Labrys monachus: one gene and its partners. The protein of the gene in region 1 interacts with the protein of each later gene in a pairwise test. Links are inferred from orthologs where the notes say so. Each region holds a gene or a part of one and is shown in the gene's direction. Other genes may lie near its edges. The genes, in order: J3R73_RS28570, J3R73_RS02000 and J3R73_RS14445.

Region 1 (3,488 bases):
GGGCGCGCGCCGTGCTGGCGCAGCTCGAAGCGACCGACCGCCAGGCCCCCTCGGCGCGGCTGATCGACGACCTGCCGCTCTTCGCCGCGGCCCCCCGCGCGGCCGCCCCGGCGCCCGCGACCCGGCCGGACGTCGTCGCCGAGGCGCTCGACGCCCTCGATCCCAACGACATGACGCCTCGCCAGGCGCTGGAGGCCTTGTTTTCCTTGAAAGCCAAACGGGATGGCGCCAGAAGAGCGTAGTTCCTGGGACCGCAGGCTTCCAGCCTGCTCTGTTGCGTGTCGCGAAGAGGCAGGCTGGAAGCCTGCGGTCCCAGGGTTGTCACCTTCCCCCAAAGGCCCCCCATGCTCGACAAGCCCGATCGTGAGCTGCATCTCGTCATCGACCGCATGGCGCTCGAGGCGGAGATCGACGCGCTCGCCCTGGAGCACGAGGGCGAGCGCGACGCGCTGCGCCTCGCCGTGGTGGCGCTGCTCAAGACGACGCTGCGCGAGGGGCGCGAGCGCATCAAGGCGTGGTTCCACGAGGACAGGCTCGGCACGGTCTGCGCCCAGCGCCTGTCCTGGCTGGAGGACGAGCTGATCCGCGCGACCTATGCCTATGTCACGCGCTATGTCTACACGACGCATAATCCCACCTCCGGCGAGCGCATGGCGATCATCGCGGTGGGCGGCTACGGCCGGGGCACGCTGGCGCCGGGCTCGGACATCGACCTCCTCTTCCTGCTGCCGGCCAAGCAGACCGCCTGGGGCGAGAGCGTCACCGAGGCGATCCTCTACGTGCTGTGGGACCTCGGCCAGAAGGTCGGCCACGCCACGCGCTCGATCGACGACTGCCTGCGCCTCGCCCGCACCGACATGACCATCCGCACCACGCTGCTGGAGGCGCGCCCGATCCTCGGCGACATGTCGCTGGCCGGGGATCTCGCCGCCCGCTTCGACAAGGAGATCGTGCAGTCGACGGCGGCCGAGTTCGTCGCCGCCAAGCTCGCCGAACGCGACGAGCGCATCGTCAAGACCGGCAATTCGCGCTACCGCGTCGAGCCCAACGTCAAGGAGGGCAAGGGCGGCCTGCGCGACCTCAACACGCTCTACTGGATCGCCAAATATGTCTACCGGGTGCGCGACGCCGCGGCGCTGGTCGATGCCGGCCTGTTCACGCGGCGCGAATACCGGCAATTCGTGCTGGCGGAGGATTTCCTGTGGGCGACGCGCTGCGCCATCCATTTCCTCGCCGGACGGCCCGATGACCGCCTGACCTTCGACCTCCAGCAGGATATCGCCACCTTGCTCGGCTATGCCGACCGCGGCGGCCTGCGCGGCGTCGAGCGCTTCATGAAGCATTATTTCCTCGTCGCCAAGGATGTCGGCGACCTCACGGCGATCGTCTGCGCCGCCCTGGAGGAACGCCAGCAGAAGCCCCGCGCGCGGCTCGACCGCTTCATCGCGCCGTTCCGCCGGGCCCAGCGCCAGGCCTTGACCGGCACCAAGGACTTCGTGATCGACACGGGGCGCCTCAACGTCGCCGACGACAAGGCGTTCGCGCGCGATCCGGTCAACCTGATCCGCCTGTTCCACCTCGCCGATCTCCACAGCCTGGCGCTGCACCCGGTGGCGATGCGCCTCGTCACCCAGTCGCTGAAGCTGATCACCGCGGCGCTGCGCGACAACACCGAGGCCAACCGCCTCTTCCTCGAGATCCTGACCTCGCGCAACGCACCGGAAACCGTGCTCAGGCGCATGAACGAGGCCGGCGTGCTCGGCCGCTTCATCCCCGACTTCGGCAAGGTCGTCGCGATGATGCAGTTCAACATGTATCATCGCTACACGGTCGACGAGCACCTGCTGCGCTCGGTGGGGGAGCTTGCGGACATCGACCGCAATGTCGGCTCCAACGAGCATCCGCTCGTCAACGAGATCATGCCGACGATCCAGAACCGGACGGCGCTCTACGTCGCCACCTTCCTGCACGACATCGCCAAGGGCCGCCCGGAGGACCACTCCATCGCCGGCGCCCGTATCGCCCGCCGCCTCGGGCCGCGCCTCGGCCTGACCCCGGCCGAGACCGACACGGTGTCCTGGCTCGTCGAGCAGCATCTGGTGATGTCGATGACGGCCCAGTCGCGCGACCTGTCGGACCGCAAGACGATCGAGACCTTCGCCGGCACGGTGCAGACGCTGGAGCGGCTGAAGCTCCTCCTCATCCTCACCGTCGCCGACATCCGCGCCGTCGGCCCCGGCGTGTGGAACGGGTGGAAGGGGCAGCTCCTGCGCTCCCTGTTCTGGGAAACCGAACTGGTGCTGGCGGGCGGCCACTCCAACGCCGACCGGCGCGCCAGCGTGCGCCATTCGCAGGAAGAGCTGCGGGCCGCGCTGACCGACTGGAGCCCTGAGGAGATCGAGGCCTATGTCGGCCGCCATTATCCGCCCTATTGGCTGAAGGTCGACCTGCCGACGCGGCTGCGCCATGCCCGCTTCATCCGCTCGGTGACGGCGCGCGGGGAGAGCCTGGGCACGGAGGTCGACACCGATGCCTTCCGCGGCGTGACCGAGCTCACCGTGCTCGCGCCCGACCATCCGCGCCTGTTGTCGGTGATTGCCGGCGCCTGCGCGGCGGCGGGTGCCAACATCGTCGACGCGCAGATCAACACCACCACCGACGGCCTCGCCCTCGACACCATCTTCGTCAGCCGGGAATTCCCTGAAGATGCCGATGAATTGCGGCGGGCCGGCCGCATCGCCCAGGGCATGGAGCAGGCGCTGAGCGGCGCCATCCGCCTGCCGGAGGCGGTCGCCAAGCGCGGCGCCGGCAAGACGCGCCACCGCGCCTTCCAGGTCGCGCCGGACGTGGTGGTCGACAATGAATGGTCGCACCGCCACACCGTCGTCGAGGTCTCCGGCCTCGACCGGCCGGGCCTGCTCTACGACCTCACCACGGCGATCTCGCAGCTCAACCTCAACATCGCCTCCGCCCACATCGCCACCTTCGGCGAGAAGGCGGTCGACGTGTTCTACGTCACCGACCTCACGGGCGCGAAAATCACCTCGCCGGTACGCCAGCACAGCATCCGCGACAATCTCCTGGCGGTGTTCGGCAAGAAGGAAGGCAAGGGGAAATAGCCCCGGGAGCGCGGACAAGATGTCCAAAGGTGATTTTTGGCCGATGACCGTTCAGGATTTGTCATTGCCGGGCCGCAAGCGTCATGCCGCGCGAAGTCTGGATACCCGGGACAAGCCCGGGTATGACAAAAACTGCGCCTTCTCCTCTTAAATCTTGGGGCAAATTGGGTTCGGGCAGGATGCCCGCGCTCCCGGGGCCTCACGCCGCGAAGGAGACCCACAGCACCGCCACGCCGAGCAGGATGCGGTAGATGATGAAGGGCCAGGTGGAGTAGCGCTCGAGGATGCGCATCAGGCCCCACAGGGCAGCGAAGGAGGACAGGCTGCCGACGACGACGCCGACGAGCAGGATGAGCCAGCCTTCGAGGG
Region 2 (3,025 bases), 5.8 Mb from region 1 along the record:
CCGGCGTTGCGATAAGCCCCGCCATAGGCGGCCAGCAGCCGGTCGCTTTCGCGGTCGTCCGCCGTGGGCGGCGCGATGACGCGCGGCGCTCCCACCGGCAGGGAGACCGGCGTGGCCTTGACGGACGGAGACGGAAGAGGGTCGTTGTCGCCGACCGAGGCGCAGGACGACAGGCCGAGCCCGACCATCAGCACGCCGAGCCTCAGCCAGACCCCACCTTTCGACATACGGACCCGCATCCTGCTTGCGCCTCGCCCACTCAATCGCTTCCCGGCGCAATGCGTTCGATCGCCGCCGGCTCGGTAATATCGATGCGCGGCCCGTCACGCATGGTGACGACGCCCCGCGCGCGGACGACGCTTCCCGTCAGCGCAGCCTGGCCAAGCCCGGCTGCCTCGAAGCGCGACCATTGCTTGCGGGGCACCGCAAGCGTCACATCCTCGCGCCACACCCTTCCAAAATCGATCCATACCGTCGTCTTGGTCATACCGATATGCTGAATGCGACCTCTCAAAATGGCGAAGCCATCCGCTTGGCGAGCAACAGATTCGGAAGCGTTCGCATCTGCGATTGCATAGCCCGGATCGGCCCAGAGGCCAAGACGGGCTTTTCGTGCATTTTCTTCCGCAGTCATTAATTGTCCGTAACAGGCCTCTTCGCCCGGAATCGGCCGGATGCGGGCCCTTCCCTGCGAGGCCAGGACGAGGGCGAGATCCTCTCCCTCCACATAAAGGCCCGCATGCAGGGCCCCGTGCCGATCGGGCGGGGCGGCCGACAGCAGGATGGCGTCTCGGCCGGCGAGCGCCGGCAGGCGCAGGGACGCCAGATCGAGACCGGCGATCTGGACCACGCGGCCATCGGCGAGCGTGAGGCGATTGTCGTCCCTCATGCCTGAAATCGTCACACTCTCGCCCATCCCCGCCGTAACTGCACAAGGATCCGCCAGAGCCCGGCAACTCGAGAGCGCGAGTGCTGTAACAATGGCCTGGATGCCTATTTTTTTGGCAGAACGAGCGCGCATCGATGATTCCGAAAGTGGCAAACGGCGATTTTTTCCTTGCTCATCATAATCTTAGCCTATGGGCTCGAGATTGGCACGCCCCTTGAAAGGAGAGGAGCAGGCCGCAGGAACGCCCTCTCTCGAGAAGCGCCTGTTGCGGTAAAGCCAGTGTCCGGGGCCGGTTCGTCGGGCCCGATGGGGGAAATACAGCATGAAGATAGTGATGGCCGTCATCAAGCCGTTCAAGCTCGAGGAAGTGCGCGACGCGCTCACCGCCTTGGGCGTGCATGGCCTGACAGTGACCGAGGTGAAGGGTTATGGCCGGCAGAAGGGACATACCGAGATCTATCGCGGCGCCGAATATGCCGTGAGCTTCCTGCCGAAACTGAAGATCGAAGTCGCGGTCGCCAGCGAACTGGTGAGCAAGGTGATCGACGCGATCACCGCCGCCGCCAAGACCGGCCAGATCGGCGACGGAAAGATCTTCGTCACGCCGATCGAGACGGCTGTCCGCATCCGCACCGGCGAGCGCGACGGCGACGCGCTCTGAACAGATTCCAGATAATAATTACGAAACAGGAACTTCGCTCAATGGCCCTTTCCCGTTCCCTCAAATATGCGGTGCCCGCCTTCATCGCTGCTGCATTGCTGGCGATGCCGGCTCTCGCCCAGACAGCGGCCGCGCCGGCTGCGCCGAAGATCGATACTGGCGACACCGCCTGGATGCTGACTTCCACCGCGCTCGTCCTGATGATGACGATTCCCGGCCTCGCGCTCTTCTATGGCGGCATGGTCCGTGGGAAGAACGTCCTGGCGACGCTGGGCCAGAGCTTCGCCTGCACGGCCCTGATCACCGTGCTGTGGATGGTCATCGGCTACAGCCTCGCCTTCACGGACGGCGGTTCGCACCAGGCCTATTTCGGCGGCTTCAGCTACGCCCTGCTGCGCCCGATGGGTGTGAACGTCACCAGCGCGCTGGCGCCGACGATTCCTGAATCGGTCTATATGTGCTTCCAGATGACCTTCGCGATCATCACGCCGGCCCTGATCGCAGGCGCCTTCGCCGATCGCATGAAGTTCTCCGCCTTCCTGTGGTTCATGGGCCTGTGGCTGATCTTCGTCTACTGCCCGATCGCGCATTGGGTCTGGGGCGGCGGCCTGCTCGGCGGCGACGGCGTGCTCGACTATGCCGGCGGCACCGTCGTGCATCTGAACGCCGGTACGGCGGCCCTCGTGAGCTGCCTCGTCATCGGCAAGCGCGTCGGCTACGGCACCGAGAACATGGCGCCGCACAACCTCGTCCTCAGCCTCATCGGCGCTTCGCTGCTGTGGGTGGGCTGGTTCGGCTTCAACGCCGGCTCCGCCGTTACCTCGAACGTCAATGCCGGCATGGCCATGGCCGCGACCCAGATCGCCACCGCCGCCGCGTCGCTCGCCTGGATGTTCATCGAATGGATCGTGGCCAAGAAGCCCTCGATCCTCGGCATGATCTCGGGCGCCGTCGCCGGCCTCGTGGCGATCACGCCGGCTTCCGGCTTCGTCGACCCGACCGGCGCGCTCTGCATCGGCGTCCTGGCCGGCATCGTCTGCTACTTCTCGGCAGTGTGGATGAAGCGCGGCTTCGGCTATGACGACGCGCTCGACGCCTGGGGCGTCCATGGCGTCGGCGGTGCGCTCGGTGCCATCCTGACGGGCGTGTTCGCGTCCAACGCGATCAATTCCGCCGGCAAGGGCTGGCTGATGGACGGCAATTTCGGGCAGATCGGCATCCAGGCGATCGGCGTCGTCTACACCTTCGTCTATTGCGCCATCGTCACCTTCATCATCCTCAAGGCCATCGACTTCACCATCGGCCTGCGGGTGAGCAAGGAAGTGGAAGTCGAAGGTCTCGACATCAACCTTCACGGTGAGACCGTCCACGGCTGAAGGCTGCACGCTTGAAACAACGAGAGGGCGCTTCGGAGCGAAGCGCCCTCTTCTTTTTGGAAATGCCACCGAGGCGGCGGGCGGGATACGCCTCCGGGT
Region 3 (3,067 bases), 3.1 Mb from region 1 along the record:
TGCGGCGTCAGCACGACGGGGCCGGCCGCCGCACGCAAGGCGGCGATGAGGCGGAAGCGGTCCGCCGCGAAAGCCGTCAGGGCGCCGGCGTCGAGCAAGACCGCGCGGGAAGCGGCCAGCGCCATCTCGACGCGGGCCCGCGTCTCCTCGCCCGGTTCGAGCGCCGGACCGATCACGACGGCATTGCGACGGCTGTCCTCCAGGATGCGGGAAAATCCCTCCAGGCCGTCGCAGCGGCGCACCATCACCGCATCGAGGGCCGCGGCGTGGACGGCGAGCGCGTCGGACGGGCTGGCGACGGTCACCAGCCCCGCCCCCGCCCGCAGCCCGGCTTTGGCCGCCAGCCGCGCGGCCCCCGTGCCCTCGATGCCGGCCGAAAGCACCACGAGGTGCCCCCGCCCGTATTTCTGCCCCTCGGCGGCGGGATGGGGAAAGCGCGCGAGCCAGAGGTCCGGCTGGTTGGCATGGGTACGCGGCGCGATGGTGCGCAGGACGTCGTCGGGAATGCCGATGTCAGCGAGGCGCAACGCCCCGCAATAGAGCCGGCCGGGCAGCAGGAGATGGCCCGGCTTGCGCCGGAAGAAGGCGACGGTCTCCTGCGCCTTGACGGCGACGCCGCGGACCTGCCCGCCGGCGCCTTCTATGCCCGAGGGAAGATCGACGGCGACGACGCCGAGGCCGGCGGCATTGATGCGCTCGATCAGGCGGGCGAGTCGGCCGTCGACGTCGCGGGAGAGGCCCGCCCCGAGCATCGCGTCGACGAGGAGCCCGCCCTTGGGCAGCGTCGCGGCGAAGGCATCCTCGATCGGCCCGCCCCATTGCTCGGCGGCATAGGCCACCTCCCCGCCGAGAGAGGAGGACGCGGCGGTCATCGCCAGCCGCACGCGATAGCCCCGCTCCCGCAGCACCCGCGCCGCGACGAAACCGGTGCCGCCATTGTTGCCCGTGCCGCACAAGACCAGGATCGGCGTGTTGAAGGGGCGCCGCGCCACGACGTCGGCGACCGCCCGCCCGGCCCGCTCCAGCAGCGCGTCGGCCGTCATGCCCGCGGCGATCGCCAGCCGGTCGGCGTCCGCCATCTCGGATGGACTGAGCAGTTCGTTCAAGATTCTCTCCAACGCCTCTTTTCCGCCGCTGCATGCGCCACCTCGTCGCATCGGGCGGGAAAAGTCCAGGGGAACGCCCTCCTCCGGCAATCTCCTGCCGTCGTGGCGCATATTTTATTGGCTAGTTGCAAATAAATTGGGCAATCTTTCGGTACCATATGCCCAAATTTCAGCACGCATCGCCATAACGCATTGAAAATGCCCAATATTTTTCCTATTGGCGGTTTGGCATGCGAACTGCTACCAGCGACAAGGTTTCTGCGCGAGAATGCGCTGAAATCGAGGAGACCCCATGAAGAAAATCGAAGCCATCATCAAGCCCTTCAAATTGGACGAGGTGAAAGAGGCGCTGCAGGAAGTCGGCCTGCAGGGCATTACGGTGACGGAGGCGAAAGGATTTGGACGGCAGAAAGGCCATACCGAACTCTATCGCGGCGCCGAATATGTTGTTGATTTTCTGCCCAAGGTGAAGATTGAAGTGGTGGTCCCGGATGAACGGGTCGAACGCGCCATCGACGCCATACGCAAGGCCGCCCAGACGGGCCGGATCGGCGACGGCAAGATCTTCGTCCTCAACATCGAGGAAGCCATCCGGATCCGTACCGGCGAGAGCGGCCTCGACGCGATTTGATGCCGGACGGTCCGCCGTCCGTGCCAGAATACTGTGCTAAAACGAAGGAAAGGTTTGCACAACATGAAGACCGCCAGTGACGTCCTGAAGGCGATCAAGGATAATGATGTCAAATATGTCGACTTCCGTTTCACCGACCCGCGCGGCAAGTGGCAGCATGTGACTTTCGACGTCTCGATGGTGGATGAGGAAATCTTCACCGAAGGCACGATGTTCGACGGTTCCTCGATCTCCGGCTGGAAGGCGATCAACGAATCCGACATGTGCCTGATGCCGGACCCGACCACCGCGACGATGGACCCTTTCTTCTCGGCCGCCACGATGTCGATCACCTGCGACGTCATCGAGCCCTCGACGGGCGAAGGCTACAGCCGCGATCCCCGCGGCATCGCCAAGCGCGCCGAGGCCTATCTGAAGTCGACCGGTATCGGCGATGCCGCATTCTTCGGTCCGGAAGCCGAGTTCTTCGTGTTCGACGACGTCCGCTTCAAGGCCGATCCCTACAACACGGGCTTCAAGCTCGATTCGCTCGAACTGCCGAGCAACTTCGACACTGAATATGAAGGCGGCAACCTCGGCCACCGCATCGCCAAGAAGGGCGGCTATTTCCCGGTTCCGCCGATGGATTCGGCGCAGGACATGCGTTCCGAGATGCTGGCTGCCATGCAGCAGATGGGCGTCGTCGTCGAAAAGCACCATCACGAAGTGGCTTCCGCCCAGCATGAACTCGGCATGAAGTTCGGCACGCTCGTGACGATGGCCGACCATCTGCAGATCTACAAATATGCGATCCACAACGTCGCCCACACCTACGGCAAGACGGCGACCTTCATGCCGAAGCCGATCTTCGGCGACAACGGCTCGGGCATGCATGTGCACCAGTCGATCTGGAAGGACGGCAAGCCGGTTTTCGCCGGCAACAAATATGCCGACCTCTCGGAGACCTGCCTTCACTACATCGGCGGCATCATCAAGCATGCCAAGGCCCTGAACGCCTTCACCAACCCGTCGACCAACTCCTACAAGCGTCTGGTCCCGGGCTTCGAGGCGCCCGTCCTGCTCGCCTATTCGGCGCGCAACCGCTCGGCCTCCTGCCGCATCCCCTACACGACCAACCCGAAGGCCAAGCGCGTCGAGGTTCGCTTCCCCGATCCGGCGGCGAACCCCTATCTCGCCTTCGCCGCCCTGTTCATGGCCGGCATGGACGGCATCCTGAACAAGATCGACCCCGGCGCCGCCATGGACAAGGATCTCTACGACCTGCCGCCGCAGGAGCTGAAGCAGATCCCGACCGTCTGCGGTTCGCTGCGTGAGGCGCTCTCCTCGCTCG

What was found.
Region 2: the proteins of J3R73_RS28570 (region 1) and J3R73_RS02000 interact in binary tests that used the Escherichia coli proteins (3 or more experiments, as listed by UniProt). The link is inferred for Labrys monachus from one-to-one orthologs.
Region 3: the proteins of J3R73_RS28570 (region 1) and J3R73_RS14445 interact in binary tests that used the Escherichia coli proteins (3 or more experiments, as listed by UniProt). The link is inferred for Labrys monachus from one-to-one orthologs.

Annotation. Positions count from the first base shown.
Region 1 is NZ_JAUSVK010000001.1:6,265,061-6,268,548, forward strand. Bases 1-3,319 are described here. They hold J3R73_RS28570 ([protein-PII] uridylyltransferase), read left to right. Parts: upstream 1-344; coding sequence 345-3,119; downstream 3,120-3,319. Other genes in these bases: mutS (DNA mismatch repair protein MutS), read left to right, coding at 1-242; uppP (undecaprenyl-diphosphatase UppP), read right to left, coding at 3,319-3,319. Outside these bases: more of uppP, read right to left, coding at 3,320-3,488.
Region 2 is NZ_JAUSVK010000001.1:442,370-445,394, forward strand. The notes cover bases 25-2,880. They hold J3R73_RS02000 (P-II family nitrogen regulator), read left to right. Parts: upstream 25-1,211; coding sequence 1,212-1,550; downstream 1,551-2,880. Other genes in these bases: J3R73_RS01990 (M48 family metalloprotease), read right to left, coding at 25-227; J3R73_RS01995 (thermonuclease family protein), read right to left, coding at 260-889; J3R73_RS02005 (ammonium transporter), read left to right, coding at 1,592-2,880. Also shown: more of J3R73_RS01990, read right to left, coding at 1-24; more of J3R73_RS02005, read left to right, coding at 2,881-2,926. UniProt on the Escherichia coli protein: Involved in the regulation of nitrogen metabolism. Regulates the activity of its targets by protein-protein interaction in response to the nitrogen status of the cell.
Region 3 is NZ_JAUSVK010000001.1:3,187,407-3,190,473, forward strand. What follows is about bases 121-3,067. They hold J3R73_RS14445 (P-II family nitrogen regulator), read left to right. Parts: upstream 121-1,398; coding sequence 1,399-1,737; downstream 1,738-3,067. Other genes in these bases: J3R73_RS14440 (NAD(P)H-hydrate dehydratase), read right to left, coding at 121-1,106; glnA (type I glutamate--ammonia ligase), read left to right, coding at 1,801-3,067. Also shown: more of J3R73_RS14440, read right to left, coding at 1-120. UniProt on the Escherichia coli protein: P-II indirectly controls the transcription of the glutamine synthetase gene (glnA). P-II prevents NR-II-catalyzed conversion of NR-I to NR-I-phosphate, the transcriptional activator of GlnA. When P-II is uridylylated to P-II-UMP, these events are reversed.